2 linked regions of the Kribbella sp. NBC_01245 genome follow. The protein of the gene in region 2 binds, or shares a complex with, the protein of the main gene of each other region. Links are inferred from orthologs where the notes say so. Each region holds a gene or a part of one and is shown on either strand. Other genes may lie near its edges. The genes, in order: uvrB and pcrA.

Region 1 (10,025 bases), 2.2 Mb from region 2 along the record:
GAGGATGGCGTGGACTGTCCGCGCTGTAGCTCTGACGTTCCCGACGTATCGCATTTCTGCCACCACTGTGGCAACGACGTGCAGTCCGGGGACGCCGAGCGCAAGAAGGCCTATGCCGCCAAGCCGGACGAGCCGGTCGCGTCGTTCCGGCTGGTCTCGACGATCATGCCGCAAGGTGCCGGGCAGCGACCGCAGACCTATCGCATCGCCCTCGGCATCGCCCTCGCCATCACGGTGATCACGGCGGCCCTCGGGGCGCTCCCGGTGGCCATCATGGTCGCGGCCTTCGCCCTGCCGATCGTCTACATCATCTACTTGTACGACGTGAACCTCTGGGAGGACGAGCCGATCCCGGTGGTCGCCGCGGCCTTCGTCGCGACCGGCGTACTCGCGGCCATCTTCACCTGGTTGTGGCGCGGCAACTTCGGCCTCGCGGTCGAGGGCGTCGGCGAGATCGGGTCCGGCCCACGGGTGCGCGACCTGCTCGTGATGGCACTGCTGGTGCCGCTCGTGTCCGAGGCGATCCGTCAGCTCGGCCCGGTCTACCTGGCATCGCGGCCGAAGTACGACGACCTGATGGACGGTCTGACCTTCGGCGTCGTCGCGGGTGTGGGCTTCGCCTGCTTCGAGACGTTGGTGCTGCACTGGGCGTGGATCAGCGGAGGCTTCGCGGGTCCCGGCGCCAGCGCGGGTATCTGGGTCAGCATCGTGGTGCTGCAGGGCTTCGTGAAGCCGCTCATCTACGGTACGGCGTCCGGCCTCGCGGCAGCCGAGTTCTCCGGCCTTGGCGAGGGGTACGACGGTTTCACCCCGCGGTACTTCGTGGGCCTGTTGCAAGCCGTCGGGGCGAACGTACTTTTCTGGGCCGGCATCTACCTGCTCTCGTTCGTCGGAGGCCAGGGGTCTCTCGTAGGCGCCGCACTTGGCGTGGTGTGGGGATTGCTCCTCCTGGGCGTACTGGTCATCCGGGTCCGGACTGTGCTCCACAAGGGTCTACTCGAGGCTGCACTGGAGTCGGCCGCTCGTGGCGGTTCGAACCACGCGTCCGGCGCTCTGGCCTTCTGTGCTCGCTGTGAGATGCCACTGATCGCGCACTCCGACTTCTGCTCCGCCTGTGGCAGTTCGGTCCGATCGACGCCCAAGGGCGCGCGCGGTGCGGCAACGCCGCCAGCCGTGGCACCGACCGGATACGACGCCTCGACTCGTGAAGAGGAGCCCCAGGCATGACCGACAACCAGAACCCGCCGTACGGCCCGGGCGGACCCGGTCAGACCGGTTATCAGGGTCAGCCTGCTTATCCCGGGCAGCAGCCGCCGCAGGGGCCTCCGCCTGGGTACGGACCTCCGCCTGGGTACGGCCAGCAGCCACCGGCCCAGCCGCCGTACGGTGGACAGCCGGGTCAGCCGGGTCCTGGACAGCCGTACGGGGGTCAGGGACCTCAGGGGCAGCAGTACGGCGGTCAGCCGGGCCCTGGTGGTCAGCCGGGCTATCCGCCGCAGGGTCAGTGGAATCAGGGCGGCCCGGGTGGTCCCGTTGGCTGGGGTCCTGGTGGTGCGCCCGCTCCGAAGAAGAGCAACGCGCAACTGCTCGTGCTCGCGATCGGCGGGTTCGTCGTGGTCGCGATCATCGGTGCCGTGCTCGCGTTCACCCTCAACCGCGGTGACGACAAGAACGAGGCCGATCCCGGTCCGGTCGTCAACTCCCAGCCGACCGAGGCGCCGACCACGGATCCCACGGCCGACCCGACCGCGGATCCCACGGCAGACCCCAGCGGCGACCCGAGCCCGGAGCCGACCGTCAGTACGTCGCCGGAGCCGACTGACGGGCCGACGGATGGGCCGAATGGCACGGACGTCGGGATCGACGCCGGCCATGGTGTGTTCGTGCGGCCGATGCCCGGCTACGTTCGGGCGACGCCGAAGGGCGCCACGGGCGTCTACCTGAAGAAGGACGGACAGGGCGCGTTCTGGGTTCAGACCGGTAAGGGCACGTCGGCGGATGCCACCGCGGTGATGACGCAGGCGATCAACGCCGAGAAGAAGAACATGACCAACTGGCAGACGTCCGCGCCCAAGGTCGATACGCCGCCGGCCGGACGGCAGACCAAGATCACCAAGCTCACGTCCGTCACCTGGACCGGTGAGCTCACCGGTCAGAGCGGCACCGTGAAGCTGGTCGGCTACATCGGCGTCATCGAGCGCAGCGACGGCGTGCTCACGCTGGCCCGCTTCTACGCGCTGCGCAGTGCGGCCGACCAGGCGAAGATCGAGCTCCAGGGCATGATGGCCTCGGTCGTCAAGAGCCAATGAACTCCAAGCGCGGTCAAGGCCCCGGGGACAACCCGTGGGTGAAGAACGAGCCCGGTTCGGGGGACAACGACACCCCCGAGCCGGAGCCCGAGCTGCCGCCATCGCCATGGAACCATCCAGTAGCACCGCCGCCGGGGCATCCCGGTAGCGCGCAGTCCTGGCCCGCCGCACCGGGTGCTCCCGGTGGGGCGGGCCCGGGGACGGCGGGATCCAGCCCGGACACCTGGGGCAACCAGGCAACTCCGGCCGGACCGGCCGGACCTCGGCCGGGGGAGCCGACCGGGTGGGGATCGCAGATCAGCCCGCCGTCGTTGCGGCGGCCGCCACCCGAACCGAAGCGGCGCAAGCTGCCGTCGTTCCTGATCCCGGTCGTCGGGGCCGTGGTGCTGCTGGCCCTGATCGGTACCGGGCTGGTCGTGTTCCTCGGTGGCGACGACAAGCCCAAGACCCTGCCGCCGACGCCCACACCGGCACCGACAGCGGTGAGTACGCCGCCGCCACCGAGCTACACCCCGCCGGCGAACGCGTTGCCGGTCGGGTTCGGCGTTTCGGTCGTACCGGCCGACGGCTGGACCGAATACGCCGCCGAGAAACAGGGCAAGCAGGTCATCGCGCCCGATCCGAACGGGAAGGCGCGAGCCTTCTTCTGGGTCCGGCAGCGGCAGGGCATGACCGCCAAGACGTACCTGCTCCGGGTGGTCGAGGGCGAGACCGGGCCGATGGTGGCCCAGCTCGGCGGCCCACCAAGGAACCTGACGTGCCCGCGCGACGTCCTGGTTGAGTGTGTCGCGATCACGTACACCGGGACCAAGAAGGGTGTGAAGCTGCAGGGTTACGTGGAGGCCTACCGGCGCAAGGACGGTGTGGTCACCGCGATCGACTTCCAGTCGCGGGACGACTTCGCGGCCAAGGCGAAGGCCGACGCAGAGATCATGAAGAAGTCCGTCATCGACAGCATGTAGAACCAGCAGGATCCGAACGCGAAGGACACTCATGAGTCAGCAGTACGGGCCGCCGGGGCAGGGGCCGCAGGGGCCACAGGGACCGGCCGGACAGGGCGGTCCCTGGCAGGGGCAAGGTCCTGGGCAGGGTCCCGGCCAAGGTCCTGGGCAAGGTCCGGGCCAGGGCCAGCCGCCGTACGGGCAGCAGCCGCCGCCCGGGTACAACGCACCCCCGCAGCAGCCGCCGTACGGCGGGCAGCCCGGGTACGGCGGTCAGCCGGGTTACGGCCCGGGTCCGGGTGGGCCGGGCGGCCCAGGTGGACCGGGCGGACCTGTTGGGCCTGGTGGACCGCCGGCGCAGATGGGGCCGTTCGGGTATCCGCCGGGGCACCAGTTCGAGCGCAAGAACAAGGGTCTCGGGAAGATGCAGCTGATCGCCATCGGCGGCGGCGCGCTCGCCGTAGTGCTGGTCATTCTCGGCGTCATCCTGCTGATCCGCGGTGGTGGTGAGGACCCGACGACGCAGCCGACGTCCGAGCCGACGCTGACCAACACCGTCCCGACTTCGGTGCCGACGCCGACCGAGACCACCCCGACCAAGGGCCCGTACGACACCGGTGTCGAGATCGGCCACGGCGTCTGGTTCACGCCGACCAAGGGCTGGGTCAAGGACCCGGTCAAGCGGTCGGGCGCGAGCTACCTGCTGCCCTCGCCGGGTGGCGGCGGCTTCATCGACGGCTGGTTCTGGGCCCGGCAGACCGAGCTGATGGGCGCGAAGGAGTTCGCGCACCGGCTGGTCGATATCGAGTCGAACAACCTCGAGCACGTGGTGATCCGGTCCGGCCGGATCATGAAGTGCCCGACGGAGGCGCTCAAGGAGTGCTACGCGATCAACTACTCGGCCGTGGTGAAGAACAAGTCCGGTAAGAAGGTCGTCTTCGCGGGCTTCGTCCAGGCGTACGAGGACAAGAACGGCCTCACCACCGCGACTGATTCAGCGCTCGGCGGCAAGATCTGGAAAGAGACATATCCGCAGGTCCAGGCCATGATCAACTCCATGCTGAAGTCGTTCTAAGGCCTGAAATCAGAAACTGTCGGTGGCGGGCCGTACGGTGGAGGACATGAGACAGGTGACGGATCTCCAGCGTATGGTCGCGCCGCTGAAAGTGGTGTCCGACTTCGAGCCGGCGGGCGACCAGCCGGCCGCGATCGACGAGCTCGAGCGGCGGATCAACGCCGGCGAGCAGGACGTCGTCCTGCTCGGCGCCACCGGAACGGGTAAGACGGCGACGATGGCGTGGCTGGCGGAGAAGATCCAGCGGCCGATGCTGATCCTCCAGCCGAACAAGACGCTCGCCGCCCAGTTCGCGAACGAGTTGCGCCACTTCTTCCCGAAGAACGCCGTTGAGTACTTCGTCTCGTACTACGACTACTACCAGCCTGAGGCCTACGTGCCCCAGACGGATACGTATATCGAGAAGGACAGCTCGATCAACGAGGAGGTCGAGCGGCTCCGGCACTCGGCCACCTGGTCGCTGCTGACCCGGCGGGACGTGGTCGTGGTCGCGACCGTCTCGTGTATCTACGGTCTCGGTTCAGCCGATGAGTACCTGAACCGGATGATCCACGTGAAGGTCGGCGACGAGATGGATCGCGACGGCCTGCTGCGCAAACTCGTCGGCGTGCAGTACGCACGCAACGACCTGGCCGGCACGCGTGGCACGTTCCGGGTCCGGGGCGACACGCTCGAGGTCTTCCCCGTGTACCAGGAGCTCGCCGTGCGGGTGGAGTTCTTCGGTGACGAGATCGAGCGGGTGATGACGCTGCATCCGCTCACCGGTGAGGTCCTCAGCGAGGAGGAGGAGCTCTACATCGGCGCCGCCACCCACTACGTCACCGCCCCGGAGAAGATGGAGCGGGCGATCACCAGCATCGAGGCCGAGCTGGCCGAGCGGCTGGCGGAGCTGGAGCGTGGTGGCCAGCTGCTGGAGGCCCAGCGCCTCCGGATGCGCACGACGTACGACATCGAGATGATGCGCCAGATCGGGACGTGCTCCGGCATCGAGAACTACTCCCGCCATACCGACGGCCGGGAGCCCGGGACCGCGCCGCACTGTCTGCTGGATTACTTCCCCGAGGACTTCCTGCTGGTCATCGACGAGTCGCACGTCACCGTGCCGCAGATCGGCGGCATGTATGAGGGCGACATGTCCCGCAAGCGCACCCTCGTCGAGCACGGCTTCCGCCTGCCGTCCGCGATGGACAACCGGCCGCTGCGCTGGGAGGAGTTCCTCGAGCGGATCGGCCAGACGGTCTACCTGTCGGCCACGCCGGGGCAGTACGAGCAGGACAAGTCGGACGGGTTCGTCGAGCAGATCATCCGCCCGACCGGTCTGATCGATCCCGAGGTCATCGTCAAACCGACCAAGGGCCAGATCGACGACCTGATCCACGAGATCCGGATCCGGACCGAGCGCAACGAGCGGGTCCTGGTCACCACGCTGACCAAGAAGATGTCCGAGGATCTGACCGACTATCTGCTCGAGATGGGTATCCGGACGCGCTACCTGCACAGCGAGGTGGACACGTTGCGCCGGGTGGAGCTGCTGCGCGAGCTCCGCATGGGTGAGTACGACGTGCTCGTCGGCATCAACCTGCTCCGCGAGGGTCTGGACCTGCCCGAGGTGTCGCTGGTGGCGATCCTCGACGCCGACAAGGAAGGCTTCCTGCGCAGTGGGCGATCGCTGATCCAGACCATCGGCCGTGCCGCCCGAAACGTGTCGGGCGCGGTGTTCATGTATGCGGACAAGATCACGCCCTCGATGGAGATGGCGATCGAGGAGACGAACCGTCGCCGCGAGAAGCAGGTCGCGTACAACACCGCGAACGGCGTCGACCCGCAGCCGCTGCGCAAGCGGATCGCCGACATCACCGACATGCTCGCTCGCGAGGACGCGGACACGGCCGAGCTCCTGGGCAGTGGCCGGTCCCAGAGCCGTGGCAAGGCGCCGGTGCCGGGTGCCCTGGCGAAGGTGAAACCGGGGGAGAAGGCCCGCGAGCTCGCCGGCGGCATGCCGTCGACCGACCTGGCCGATCTCATCCAGCAGCTCACCGACCAGATGCACAACGCGGCGGCCGAGCTGCAGTTCGAGGTCGCGGCCCGCTATCGCGACGAGATCCACGAGTTGAAGAAGGAACTACGCCAAATGGTCAACGCCGGCGCGTCATAAGGGGAGGCGACCGTGCTCGATCATCTCGCGGTGCAGTGTGACGACGTGGCGGCCAGTCGCGCCTTCTTCGAGGGCCTGCTGGCGCCGCTCGGCGTGACCGTGGCGTTGGACTTCGGCGAGGAGCTGGGATTCGCCGGCCCGGACGGCGTAGCGCGGTTCTGGCTCGGGCCGTCGCGGGGTGGTGTCCAGCGCGAGGTGCATATCGCGTTCGCTGCGGTGGATCGTGCCGCGGTGGACGCGGTGCATGCCGCGGCCCTGGAACTGGGTGCGGAGGTGCTGCACGAGCCGCGCGAGTGGCCGGAGTACGAACCGGGCTACTACGGCGTCTTCGTGCGCGACCTCGACGGCAACAACGTCGAAGCCGTCACCCACCAATAGCGGGATGGAGGCGTCATGAGGTTGGGGTCGGAGGGGCTGCTGGAGCACTGTCTGGGTAAGCCGGGGGCTTGGCAGGACGAGCCGTGGGAGGGGGATGTGGTGGCGAAGGTCAGCGACAAGATCTTCGCGTTCCTCGGCAGCGGTGACTCGGTCGGGATCAAGTGCGGCCGGAACCGCGAGGAGGCCGACGAGCTGATCGCGGCCTATCCGGATGACGTCACCGTGATGGCGTATATCGGACGTTCCGGGTGGAATACCGTTCGCCTGGGCGGCAGCGTGCCGGATGACGAGATCCTGGAGCTGGTCGACGCGTCGTACGACACCGTCGTGGCGAAACTACCGAAATCCAGGCGTCCGGCCGCATCCGACACGAGGGCCGACTGAGCCCGTCACAAGGGCCGACTGACAACTCATCTGAGTCAACTGACCAGTCAGCGGGTTGTATTCCCATTTCGCCACGTGACCATCCCAACAGGCAGAACGCGTGTCCCGGATTTGGAACAAACGGGTGCCAGCAGCCAGAATGGGGGTCGTTGAAGGGGAGTATTCCTTCGCAGCGGTATCGTCATCACGGTCGGAGGGCTGCCCCTTCACCCGGTGCCGCTGGCCCGGCCCGCTATCTCAGCGCCAGGCGGAAGAGACCTTCGGAGTCCGTCTTTTCGTCTGAGCTCCGGAGGACCACGTGGAAATTCACCCGTACGTCTGGTACATCACGGTGGGCATTCTGCTCGCGGTGCTGGCCTTCGACGTCTTCATCATCGGGCGCCGCCCGCACGAGCCCACGACCAGGGAATCGGCGACCGCGATCGCCTTCTACATCTCGATGGCCCTGATCTTCGGCCTCGGCGTGTGGTATTTCGCCGGTGGACAGTATGCGGGCGAGTTCTACGCCGGCTGGCTCACCGAGTACAGCCTCAGTGTGGACAATCTGTTCATCTTCCTGATCATCATGAGCCGCTTCGGCGTGCCCAGGAAGTACCAGCAGACCGCGCTGCTGGTCGGCATCATTCTCGCGCTGGTCTTCCGCGGCATCTTCATCGCGCTCGGCGCCGCCGCGATCAACCAGTTCTCGTGGATCTTCTACATCTTCGGCGCCTTCCTCATCTACACCGCGGTCCATCTGGCCAAGCAGGGTGAGAACGACGACGAGGACTACCAGGAGAACGCGGTCATCCGCTTCGCCAAGAACCGTCTGCCCGCCACCGACCAGTGGAACGGCGTCAAGCTGACGCTGACGCAGAACGGCAAGCGCCTGATCACCCCGATGGCGATCGTCATCATCGCGCTCGGTACGACGGACCTGCTGTTCGCGCTCGACTCGATTCCCGCGATCTACGGCCTGACCCAGGAGCCCTTCCTGGTCTTCACGGCGAACGTGTTCGCGCTGATGGGTCTGCGCCAGCTCTACTTCCTGCTCGGCGACCTGCTGCGCCGCCTGGTCTACCTGTCGCTGGGTCTGTCCGTGGTGCTCGCCTTCATCGGCGTCAAGCTCGTGCTGCACGCGATGCACGAGAACGAGCTGCCCTTCATCAACGGCGGCAAGCACATCGAGTGGGCGCCCGAGGTGCCGATCTGGGTCTCGCTCAGCTTCATCGTCATCACGCTGGGCATCACCACCGTGCTCAGCCTGCGCAAGTCCCGCCGCGATGCCGCCAACGGCGTCACCACCGCGCCCGCGGTCGACGACAGCCCGGCCGAGTCCAGCGAGACCGGCGCCACGGCGACCGGCACGAGTGGCACCGCGTCGTCCAATGGTGCCGGGCCGAACGGATCCGCGCCTGGCAAGATCCAGGACGAGGTCAGCAAGTCAGGCAGTTCAGGCAAGAAGTCCTGATTTAAGCCAACACGAAACCCCGGTCCTCCTACGCGGAGGGCCGGGGTTTCGTCGTTCACCAGTCATTGTGCGCCGAGGCTACGTGGATGAGCGGGGGATCAGGGTGGTTGGGAAGGTCACGGCGGCGGGTTGCTGGCCGTTGATGAGGTCGGTCAGCAGGCGGACCATTTCGGCGCTGATGCGCTCGAAGGGCTGACGCATCGTGGTGAGGGCAGGCTGGAGGGTTTCGGCGAGGCCGGAGTCGTCGAAGCCGCCAACGGCGATGTCGCCAGGTACGGAGAGGCCCCGCCCGGCGAGCGTGGTGAGGGCACCGGCCGCCATCAGGTCGGACGCGACAAACACCGCGTCGATGGACGGATCGCGGTCGAGCAGCTCGGCCATCGCCCGCCGACCGCTCGCCCGCGAGTAGTCGCCATGCGCAACCAATTGCTCGTCAAAGCCAGCGCCCAGCTCGTCCCGATAGCCCTGCAGCCGTTGGACGCCACCCGGCGTGTCGAGCGGGCCGGTGATGGTGGCGATGCGGCGGTGATTCCTCCTCAGGGACAGCCGGTCAGGCTCGGCTGTGCACGTTCACAGTGCAGCCAGTCTCAGCCACTTGTCAACGGCGTGTTTCGTGCTGTTTCTTAGGCGTTGCGAGCGCCAGCTCGGCCTGTGAGCGTGCACAGCAATGAGGAGTCAGCTTGAGCCCCAAACCGCAACTGGACCCGCGGCACGGCATCCGTTACGGGGGTGATTACAACCCCGAGCAATGGCCGGAAGAGGTCTGGGCGGAGGACATCGAGCTGATGCGGGAGGCCGGGGTGAACCTGGTCAGCGTCGGGATCTTCTCGTGGGCCCTGCTCGAACCCCGGGAGGGCGAGTACGACTTCGGCTGGCTCGACCGGCTGTTCGACCTGCTGCACGCCGCGGGTATCGGGATCAGCCTCGGTACGCCGACCGCCTCGCCGCCCGCCTGGTTCTTCCACCGCTACCCGGAGGCGCGCGTCGTCAACCGCGACGGTACGACGCTGGGCTTCGGCTCCCGCGGGATGGCCAGCCCGAGCTCACCGGCGTACCGCCGCGCGAGCGTCTCGATCGCGAGTGCCCTGGCCGAGCGGTACGGCGACCACCCGGCGCTCGCCCTGTGGCACGTGCACAACGAGTACGGCGCGCCCGTGTCCGAGTGCTACTCCGACCAGAGCACGCAGGCCTTCCGGGCATGGCTGCAACGGAGATACGAAACGCTCGACGCGCTCAACGCCGCCTGGGGCACCGCGTTCTGGGGTCAGCGGTACGAGGACTGGCAACACGTCTCGGCGCCGGCGGTCTCGGCAAGCGTGGTGAATCCGGCCCA
Region 2 (10,027 bases):
CGATGACGCCCGCCGCCATCTGACTGCCGAACGGCTGATCCCGACCGGAGGTGCCGGTGAACTGCTGGATCACCACGTTCGCGGTCTGGATCTCCTTCTTGTCGATCATGCTGACCGCGATCAGGAACTCGTTCCAGGCTGCGATGAAGGTGATGATCGCCGTCGTGAACACACCTGGTGCGGCCAGCGGCAGGATGACCTTGCGGAAGGCCTGCGCGGGCGTACAACCGTCGACCATCGCCGCCTGCTCGAGCTCTCTGGGCATCTGACGGAAGAACGTCGTCAGGGTCCAGATCGCCAGTGGCAGGGCGAACGACAGGCTGGGCACGATCATCGCCTGGTACGTGTTGATCCACTTGATGTCGACGAACAACTTCAGCAGCGGGATCACCAGCGAGATACCGGGGAACATCGAGGTGGTGATGATGATCCCGAGCATCACGTTCTTGAACCGGAACTCCAGCCGCGCCAGCGTGTACGCCGCTACCAGGCCGACGATCAACGTGAGGATGGTCGTCGTACCGGCGACGATCAGGCTGTTCAGCAACGACCGGCCGAACCCGTTGTTCGGATCGAAGACGTCCTTGATGTTCTCGATCGAGAAGGGTGCCGGGATGATCGAGTTGTCGAACTGATCGTTGGGCCGGCGGAAGGCCGATACCACCATCCAATAGAACGGCAGCAAACAATAGATGACGATGAGCCCGACACCGATCAGCGGTAGATACCGGCGCCAGGCACTGGTTTCAGCGGACATCTTGCTCATGAGACAGCACTCCCCACGCCGACCGCGGCCGAATCGGTCGGCCTATCCACCGACTTGCCCCGGCCTCGTTTGCCCTTGACCGGCTTACTCGGCTTGCCCGACTTCTCGCCGATGACGTCGGCACCCAGCAGCTTGACGAACATGAAGGCCACCACGGCGACGTACAGGAACAAGATCGTCGCGTAGGCGGCCGCCGGCCCGTATCTGGTCTCCCTGGCTTCCAGGAAGGCCAGGATCGACAGTGTCTCGACCGATTCCTTGCCGGGGCCGACCAGCACGAACGGCAGGTCGAAGATCCGCAACGTGTCGAGCATGCGGAACAGTACGGCGACCAGCAGCGCGGGCTTGACCAGCGGCAGGGTGATCCGGACGAACTGCTGCCAGGGGCTCGCGCCATCCACCTTGGCCGCCTCGTAGATCTCCTCCGGGATGGTCTGTAGACCGGCCAGCACCAGCAGTCCGATGAACGGGGCCGTCTTCCAGGTGTCGGCGATGATGACCGACAGCACCGACTGCCAACCCTCGGTCGACCACAGGATCTCGGCGCCGATCAGCGCGTTCGCGGCGCCGTCGGCCTGGAAGATCCACTTCCAGAGCAGCGCCGAGACCACGGTCGGGATGGCCCACGGCACCAGGATGCTGGCCCGGACGATGCCGCGGCCCTTGAACGCCTTGTGCATCACCAGCGCCATCGCGACACCGAGAATCGTCTCGAGGGTCACGCAGGTGACGGTGAAGAAGGTGGTGTTGTAGAACGCGTTCCAGAATCGGTCCCCGACCTCACCGGAGAAGATCGCGGTGTAGTTGTCGAGGCCGACGAACTCTGACCCCTGGACGATGAATCCCTCTTCGTCCACCCTCTGGCCGCTGGTATACAGCGATTCCCGCAGCGCCGACAGGATCGGGTAGACGACCACGAGCGCGAGCACGATCAAGGTCGGTGACAGCAGGACGGCCGCCAGGCGGCCCGTTCCTTCGTCGTGGCGGCGAACTCTCTGGGTTTTCCCCGGCCGGGTTTCGGCCGGACTTGCTTCACTCATCTCTGCCTCCAACGTGGCGCCGGCCGGGCCGGCGCGGGGACAGGACGGGTCGGTGTCCCGCAACGTTCGCGGTACACCGACCCGGCCATATCGATCACTGAGTGATGAGCGAACTCAACTTGGTCTGCAGATCCGTCAGCGCCTGTTTCGGCTCCGTCTTCAAGGTCAGCGCGTTGTACGCCGCGTCCTGAATGGCGGTGCTGACATCGCCGTACTTGACCACCTTCGGCCGCGACTTCGCGGTGTCGATCGAGGCCTTCAGCGGGGCGAGGTACGGGAACTGCTTCTGCAGCCCGGCATCGTCGTACAGCGCGGCCCAGGTCGGCGCCTGCGAAGTCTTCTCGACATTGGCCTTCTGACGCTCTTCGCTGGCCATGAAGTTGATGAAGTCCGCAGCGGTCGCCTTGTTCTTGGTGAAGGCGCTGATCGCGTAGTTGTGACCACCCAGGGTCGAGACGCCCGGGCCGTCCTTACCCGGCAGCGGCGCAACGGCGAACTTGCCGTTGATCTTCGACGACCCGTCGGTCTTACCCGCGAGGGCGTAGACGTACGGCCAGTTGCGGTGGAAGAGCAGCTTGCCCTCCTGGAAGGCGCGACGGCCTTCCTCTTCCTTGTAGGTGATCGCAGCGCTGGGGATGGCCTTCGTCTTGAAGCCGTTCACCAGTTGCGTCAGGCCCGCAAGTGCCTCCGGGGTGTCCACGTTGGGCTTGCCGTCCTCACCGACGACGACACCGCCCGCGGAGTTGATGGCCTCGGAGAAGTTCACCGTCAGGCCTTCGTACTTCTCGAACTGGCCCGCGTAGCAGCTCATGCCCTTGGACTCCGGCAGCGCCTGCACCTTCAGGCAGGCCGCGGTCATCTCGGTCCAGGTCTTCGGCGGCTGCACGCCCGCCTTGTCGAGCAGATCCTTGCGGTAGTAGAGCAAACCGCCATCGGACGTCACCGGTACGCCGTACAGCTTGTCGCGGTACTTGGCGGTGTCGACCGTTGCCGGGATCAACTTGCCCAGGTCCGGGAACTTGTCCTCGGGCAGCGCGACGACCCAGCGGTTCGCGGCGAACTCGGCGGTCCACACCACGTCCAGGTTGAGCACGCTGTAGGCGTCGGACTGGCTCTGCGCGCTCTGGATCATCAGGGCCCGCTGCTGGTCCGCGGACTCCGGCAGCTCCTTGACCTCGACCTTCTCGTCCGCGTGCGCCGCGTTCCACGCGTCGACCTGGCTCTTGAGGTTTCCGGAGGTGTCCTTGCCAGTGGCAAAGGTGATCGGGCCACGGCCTTCGAGCGCGGTGCTGTCGCCAGATCCGCCGCCACCGTCATCGCCGCCACCACAGGCTGACGCGAGCAGCACCAGGCTGACGCTCATGGCGACAACGGCTGCCCTGCGGGACTGTGATCGTTCAAACCTCATCGTGCACCTGCCCTCTTCCGATAAGACAACACTGTCTTTGCGCAGGTACCCGCAGTCCCCCGCTGCGAGTCCATGTCCGGACAGTAACCGAGATTCGGGCGATGTGCTCTAAGCCACACCTGCCGGAAAATTCGCGGTCGGCGAACGGACAGCGCATGGCTGTAATGCGATCGCTATTTGGCGCGCCGCACAACCGGTAAGGGCTTAACGATTCGGTATTACCCGCCGGTAACTGTCACTTTCAGGACATCGGGTCTCAGCTGGACTGAGCTGACCCCGCGTTACCGGTAGCGTGCTCGGCCGCCGAGGCGTCACCGACGTTCGCGCGGACCCACTCGACGATCTCGACCGTGGTCGCGCCGGGGGTGAAGATCTTGTGCACGCCGAGCTCGGCCAGCGGCTCCAGATCGGCCTCGGGAATGATGCCGCCGCCGAACACCACGATGTCGTCGGCCTCGCGGGCGATCAGCAGCTCCCGGACCTTCTTGAACAAGGTCATGTGCGCGCCGGACAGCACCGACAGGCCGATCGCGTCCGCGTCCTCGGCGATGGCCGTCTCCACGATCTGCTCCGGGGTCTGGTGCAGGCCGGTGTAGACGACCTCCATCCCGGCGTCACGCAGGGCGCGGGCGACCACCTTCGCACCCCGGTCATGACCGTCGAGCCCAGGCTTGGCGACGACGACCCGCAACGGGCTGGTGGCTGACATGACAGGCCTCCGCATAGTCCAGTGCACAGGCGCTTCGTTGCGCCAAGGCTCCTGGCCGCAGGCTATCCGAGCCGCCGGTTGCAGATAAGACACACAGGCGTGTGTTCGCCCACACGTGGCCCTGAAATCGGTTACCGTCGAAAGAGATCGGACCAGTTCGCGCGGGGGGTTCGATGAAGTGAGGAGCCGCCCATGACCGCAGAGCCGGAAGAGGCCAGCCGGAGCGGTATCCGCGAGGCCCTCGAGGGACTGAAGTACGGCGCTCGCTCGGCCTTGTCGCCGAAGGTCATCCAGGGTGCCGCGGTGGAGATCGGCTGGTTGACCACCCACCTGGCGATGTACCCACTCGGCCTGGTTCGCGATTCCGAGCATCGCGCCGACCGGCTGAACCTGGACAGCCTGACCCCGGCTCAACGCGGTCTGCTGATCGGCGACGTCGAGGCGGCCGCCACCCCGATCGTGCTGACTCACGGCATCATCGACAACCACACCGTCTTCGCGCTGATGCGGCGCAATCTGCTCCGTCGCGGTTTCAGCCGGCTGCGCACGTTCTCGTACTCCCCGCTCACCCTCGACGTACGTCGTACCGCCGAGCGGATGGGCGCCGAGATCGAGGCGCTGTGCGCGGAGGCCGGCTACGAGCGGATCCACGTGATCGGGCACAGCCTCGGCGGCCTGATCGCCCGGTACTACGTGCAGCGACTGGGCGGGGATGAGCGGGTGCACACCTGCGTCACGCTTGGCACGCCACACCAGGGCACCCAGGCGGCCCGGCTGCTGCCGTGGCCCTTGGTGAAGCAATTACGCCCGGACAGCGACCTGATGGCAGAGCTCGCGGAGCCCGCGCCAGGGTGCAAAACGCGCTTCCTGGCCTTCTACAGCGATGTAGACCAGCTGATAGTTCCGCAACGCCGGGCGAGGATCGACCATCCCGACCTGTCCGCGCGTAATGTGCGCATCAGTGGAGTGGGTCACCTCTCACTCCCGTTCGACGGCGAGGTCGTGCACCAGATCTCCGGTGCGCTGTCCCACCTCGACGAGACCGGGGCCGTCGCCTAGGACGCCTGGTCAAGCAGCGAACCGCAAAGGAAACGAAAATATTCCTGGACGGGGTTTGTAGCCTCGTGACCCATCCGTTATGGTGCTTGAGCCCCCGGGAATCCGGGAGCGGACAGTGCCCCTCCCCTGTGACCGAAAGGCCACGTTGTGTCCCAGCACCGTGCCGCGAGAAATCGCGTCACGCCAGGCAACGCTGCGCGTAAACCCAACGCACCAGCGCCTCACAGTGCAAAGCATCGTGTAGCCCGGCGTACCACCCCAGCCAGTTCCCAGATCGTCGGTTTGACCGCAGCGCTCGCCGCCGCGGCCGGAGCAGTGGGTTTCAGCCACAGCTCCCTCGCCTCACCCACCCAGGCGAACTCCGCGGTGAACATCGCCGCGCTGAACGCCACCATGGGCAAGGCCGAGCTCTCCGCCGTCACCACTGCCCGGATCGAGCGTCGCCAACTCGCCACCAGGGACTCGTCCCGCCTCCAGCTCGCGCAGACTGCCTCCGTCAAGAAGCAGGCCGCCGCCGACCGGACCGCCAAGGCCCGCGCCGCCAAGCTGGACGCCTACCGCAAGGTCACCCAGGTCCGCGCCACCGCCCTCGCCCGGGCCAAGGCCGCCGCCGAGAAGGCCGAGCTGCTGAAGCTGCAGTCCGCCACTCGCGCCGAGATGATGCTGACCGGCTACCGCATCACCGCCACCTTCGGCCAGGGCGGCACCCGCTGGGCCCGGAACCACACCGGCACCGACTTCGCCGCCGACCTGGGCACCCGGATCGGCGCCGTCATGAAGGGCGAGGTCATCCAGGCCGAGTTCTCCGGTCCGTATGGCCGTCAGGTCAAGGTCCGGCACACCGACGGCACCGTCACGTCGTACAGCCACATGAACAGCTTCTCGGTCTCCGTAGGGGACCTGGTCTACGCCGGCGACAAGCTCGGCGAGGTCGGCTCCAGCGGTAACAGCACCGGCCCGCACCTGCACTTCGAGGTGCTACCCGACGGTGAAACTGCGATCAACCCGATGCCCTGGCTCCGCGACCACGGTCTGCACCCGTAATCCCCTCACTTTTGTAAACTGCGGCGCATGCGTCCTGGTCCGGGTGAAGTCCTGCACTTCTCCGAGGATCCGGGTATCACGCGATTCCGCCCGCAGGTCGTCGCCGTCCGGTCGACGCCGCTTGCCACGCCTTACGTGTGGGCCGTCGATTCCGACCGCGCCCCCGACTACTGGTTCCCCCGCCAATGCCCGCGCGCGATGGCCTGGGTTGGACCGCAGACTTCTGAGCAAGACCGCCTACGGCTGATCGGGCCGGGCGAATCCCGCGTTCACGCGATCGAATACGGCTGGCTCGAGGCCATGCGAACCGTCGAGCTGTACGCCTACCGCCTGCCGTCCGAAACCTTCACGCCGTACGACGCCGCCGTGGTCTCCACCGCGCCCGAGGTACTGCCGCTCGGACCACCCGAACGAGTCCCCGACCTCTTCACCCTGCACGCGGAAGCCGGCATCCAACTCCGCGTCCTCCCCAACCTCCACGCCTTCTGGTCCGCAGTCACCACCAGCACCCTGGAGTTCAGCGCCATCCGCCTCCGCAACGCCCAACCTAGTGTCCTGAGTCAGAAGTTCGTGCCTTAGCTCCGGTGTCCAGGTGCGTGCATCGCAAGGCGGAGGAGGGGAGCAATCTTTTTCGATTGTGACCCGACGACAACGCAGCGAGGTGCGTGCCTGGGCGCCGGAGATGAGGTGCGAACTTCTGACTCAGGACACTAGCGGCGCCAGACTTCGGCGGTGGTGAGGAAGGCGGAGGAGGAGGGGCGTTCGGGGGTGCCGTCGACCTGGACGTTGCCGGGGATGGTTTCGCCGCCGAGGGTCAGCCGCGCGGCCCGCACCGGGGCGATGACCAGGCTGAGGCTGTGGTCGACGCCGTCGAGCAGGAAGTTGTCGGTGGCAAAGGTACGCCGGTCGAGCACGCCGGACATCTCGATCTGTACGTCGGCGGCTTTGACGCTCAACCCGGCGGCCAGGTTCATCGAGACCTGGACGAGGTCGCGTTCGATCACCGGTTCGGGCCAAACCAGGCCTTGCACCTCGAGGAACGACCGGACGAAATAGCTCTCCAGCCAGGCGGCCAGGTCGACGTCATCGGCGATGACCCGGACGCGGCCGTCGTACCAAAGCACGATCGCCGTACCGGCACCGCGGATGGACCAGTCGACCGTCCAGATCGAGGCGAATGCGACCACTTGGCCGCCGGCGTCGAACAGTCTGAGGCCCGGATTCGCCCCCGCCAGGATGATCCGCCGTTGCTGCTGTGTCATCGGCACACCTTCGTCCGGAGGTTCGAAGCCCCGATTGTCTCAATATCCAGACTTCGCGCAACGTTTGGCGGGTGATTCTTGGCCTAGATCTTCTCTACCGGCGCGTAACGGAGTAATAGACGCTTCACGCCTTCGGAGCCGAAGTCGATATCGGCCTGGGCCTGTTGCCCTTCGCCGCGGACCACCACGACACTGCCCATCCCGAAGCTGTCGTGCACGACCCGATCGCCCGGTTTGAGGCTGAGCACGGGCTTGTCGCCGACTCCGCCCGTACGACGCGGCGCCTCGTACCGGCTGGTGAAACCGCTCGAGCCACCGGACGACGTACCGGTGCCGGACCAGCGGGTGATCGCGGACTCGTCGCGGCGCCAGTCGAGCAACTCAGCCGGGATCTCGTCCAGGAATCGCGATGGCGGGTTGTGCTGCGGAGCGCCGTACGCGCTGCGAACCGCCGCCCGCGACAGGTGCAACCGCTGCCGGGCCCGCGTGATCCCGACGTACGCCAGGCGGCGCTCCTCCTCCAGCTCCTTCATGTCGTTGAGCGAGCGGGAGTGCGGGAAGACGCCGTCCTCCATCCCCGTCAGGAACACCACCGGGAACTCGAGGCCCTTCGCCGTATGCAGCGTCATCAGCGTGACCACGCCACCGTCATCGCCCTGGTCCGGAATCGAGTCGGCATCCGCGACCAGCGCGACCCGCTCCAGGAACGCCTGCAGGTCGGACGGTTCGCCCGCGGCGCCGGCCTCCTCGACGAACTCCCGCGCGACCGCGACGAACTCGGCCAGGTTCTCCAGGCGAGTCTCGTCCTGCGGGTCCGTCGATTTCTCCAGCTCGTCGTGATAGCCCGAGCGGTGCAGCGCGACGTCCAGGATGTCGTCCGGCGGGGCGCCCGAGTCGACCATGGCCTGCAATTCGTCCAGGATCTCGAGGAACGAGGTGATCGAGTTGAGTGAGCGACTGGCGATTCCCGGCGCGTCCTCGGCCTTGCGCAACGCCTGCGAGAACGAGATCCGCTCGCGCTGAGCGAGGGCCTCGACCGTCGCCTCGGCGCGATCGCCGATGCCGCGTTTGGGCACGTTCAGGATGCGCCGGAGCGAGACCGTGTCCTCGGGATTGACCAGCACGCGCAGGTAGGCCAGCGCGTCGCGGACCTCCTTGCGCTCGTAGAAGCGCACGCCGCCGACGACCTTGTACGGCAGGCCGGTGCGGATGAAGACTTCTTCGAAAACCCGGGACTGCGCGTTCGTCCGGTAGAAGACGGCCACGTCCATCGGTTTGGCATCACCCGCGTCGGTGAGCCGGTCGATTTCGTCCGCGACGAACTGCGCCTCGTCGTGCTCGTTGTCCGCGACGTACACCGCGATCTGCTCGCCGGGGCCGGAGTCGGACCAGAGGTTCTTCGCCTTGCGGCCCTCGTTGCGGCTGATGACAGCGTTGGCCGCGGTGAGGATGTTCTGCGTGGAGCGGTAGTTCTGCTCGAGCAGGATCGTCTCGGCGTTGGTGAAATCCTCTTCGAACGCGAGGATGTTGCGGATCGTCGCGCCCCGGAAGGCATAGATCGACTGGTCCGCGTCGCCGACCACCATCAGCTCGGCCGGCGGCGCCATCGGGCCATCGTTCGCGCCCGGCTCGAAGTCGGCGCAGAGCTCACGGATCAACGTGTACTGCGCGTGGTTCGTGTCCTGGTACTCGTCGACGAGCACGTGGCGGAACCGGCGGCGGTAGTACTCCCGGACCTCGGGAAAGGCCTGAAAGAGGTTGACCGTGGTCATCAGCAAGTCGTCGAAGTCCAGCGCGTTCGCCTGGGCGAGTCGCTCCTGGTACGTCTTGTAGCACTCGGCGTACGTCTCCTCGAGGTGGTTCGACGCCTTCGCGGCGGCCGCCTCGTAGTCGATCAGCTCGTTCTTCTGGGTGGAGATCCAGTTCAGTACGGCGCGCGGCGCATAGCGTTTGACGTCCAGGTCGAGATCGCGGCAGACCAGCGTCATCAGCCGTTTGGAGTCGGTGTCGTCGTAGATCGAGAACGTCGAACTGATGCCGAATCGCTTGATATCGCGGCGCAGAATCCGCACACACGACGAGTGGAACGTCGAGACCCACATCATCTTCGCCCGGCCGCCGACCAGCTCGGTCACCCGCTCACGCATCTCGGCCGCGGCCTTGTTGGTGAACGTGATCGCCAGGATCGACCCCGGGTGGGCATCCCGGGCGGCCAGCAGATACGCGATCCGCCGGGTCAGCACCCTGGTCTTGCCCGAGCCGGCACCGGCCACCACCAGCAGCGGCTTACCCGCGTGCACGACAGCGGCCCGCTGCTGCGGGTTGAGCCCGTCCAGCAGCTCCTCGGGCCCCACCTTGCGCAACGCCGGCGGAGTCTCGAGCGGGATCGGGAGTTCGTCTGGAGAGAAGAGCGTGGTCATCGGTATCTACCCTAGGCCGTGCCACCGACAAGATCCGTATCGTCCACAATGCACGGATGACGATTCCGATCGCGAAGCCCCGTCCTGACGCCGAAATCGAGCGGGTGCTGGCGATCGTCGCGCACCCGGACGACCTCGATTTCGGTGGCGCCGGCACCATCGCGAACTGGACTCGCGCGGGTATCGAGGTGACCTACTGCATCGTCACCGACGGGCAGGCAGGCGGTTTCGAGCCGGACCGCGATCGCGCCGAGATGCCCGACGTACGCCGTGCGGAGCAGACCGCGGCGGCCGCCCACGTCGGCGTACGGGATCTCCG

What was found.
Region 1: the proteins of pcrA (region 2) and uvrB are in contact, whole or in part, in a crystal structure (PDB 7EGT), measured with the Thermus thermophilus proteins. The link is inferred for Kribbella sp. NBC_01245 from one-to-one orthologs. Residues at the interface, in WP_096412145.1 of Thermus thermophilus: His654, Arg656, Phe657, Gln666, Asp668, Glu669, Lys680, Arg681, Leu682, Ser683, Lys685, Tyr686, Ala687; in WP_096411307.1 of Thermus thermophilus: Glu23, Leu25, Arg26, Asp27, Gly28, Glu29, Arg30, Phe31, Arg55, Glu326, Asp327, Phe328, Glu379, Ser382, Gln383, His398, Gly400, Arg401.

Annotation. Positions count from the first base shown.
Region 1 is NZ_CP108487.1:2,179,862-2,189,886, reverse strand. The notes cover bases 3,941-6,925. They hold uvrB (excinuclease ABC subunit UvrB), read left to right. Parts: upstream 3,941-4,371; coding sequence 4,372-6,480; downstream 6,481-6,925. Other genes in these bases: OG394_RS09665 (MmcQ/YjbR family DNA-binding protein), read left to right, coding at 6,874-6,925; OG394_RS09670 (VOC family protein), read left to right, coding at 6,493-6,858; OG394_RS09680 (hypothetical protein), read left to right, coding at 3,941-4,325. Also shown: OG394_RS09695 (PrsW family glutamic-type intramembrane protease), read left to right, coding at 79-1,227; OG394_RS09690 (hypothetical protein), read left to right, coding at 1,224-2,309; OG394_RS09685 (hypothetical protein), read left to right, coding at 2,348-3,271; more of OG394_RS09680, read left to right, coding at 3,303-3,940; more of OG394_RS09665, read left to right, coding at 6,926-7,242; OG394_RS09660 (TerC family protein), read left to right, coding at 7,541-8,692; OG394_RS09655 (LacI family DNA-binding transcriptional regulator), read right to left, coding at 8,771-9,232; OG394_RS09650 (beta-galactosidase), read left to right, coding at 9,373-10,025. UniProt on the Escherichia coli protein: The UvrABC repair system catalyzes the recognition and processing of DNA lesions. A damage recognition complex composed of 2 UvrA and 2 UvrB subunits scans DNA for abnormalities.
Region 2 is NZ_CP108487.1:4,330,060-4,340,086, forward strand. What follows is about bases 7,041-10,027. They hold pcrA (DNA helicase PcrA), read right to left. Parts: upstream 9,709-10,027; coding sequence 7,372-9,708; downstream 7,041-7,371. Other genes in these bases: OG394_RS19250 (hypothetical protein), read right to left, coding at 7,041-7,288; OG394_RS19260 (PIG-L deacetylase family protein), read left to right, coding at 9,765-10,027. Outside these bases: OG394_RS19215 (carbohydrate ABC transporter permease), read right to left, coding at 1-766; OG394_RS19220 (carbohydrate ABC transporter permease), read right to left, coding at 763-1,806; OG394_RS19225 (ABC transporter substrate-binding protein), read right to left, coding at 1,901-3,169; OG394_RS19230 (cobalamin B12-binding domain-containing protein), read right to left, coding at 3,471-3,923; OG394_RS19235 (esterase/lipase family protein), read left to right, coding at 4,116-4,982; OG394_RS19240 (M23 family metallopeptidase), read left to right, coding at 5,265-6,026; OG394_RS19245 (DUF6886 family protein), read left to right, coding at 6,054-6,605; more of OG394_RS19250, read right to left, coding at 6,737-7,040. UniProt on the Escherichia coli protein: A helicase with DNA-dependent ATPase activity. Unwinds DNA duplexes with 3'-5' polarity. Translocates on single-stranded DNA with 3'-5' polarity. Initiates unwinding more efficiently from a nicked substrate than double-stranded DNA.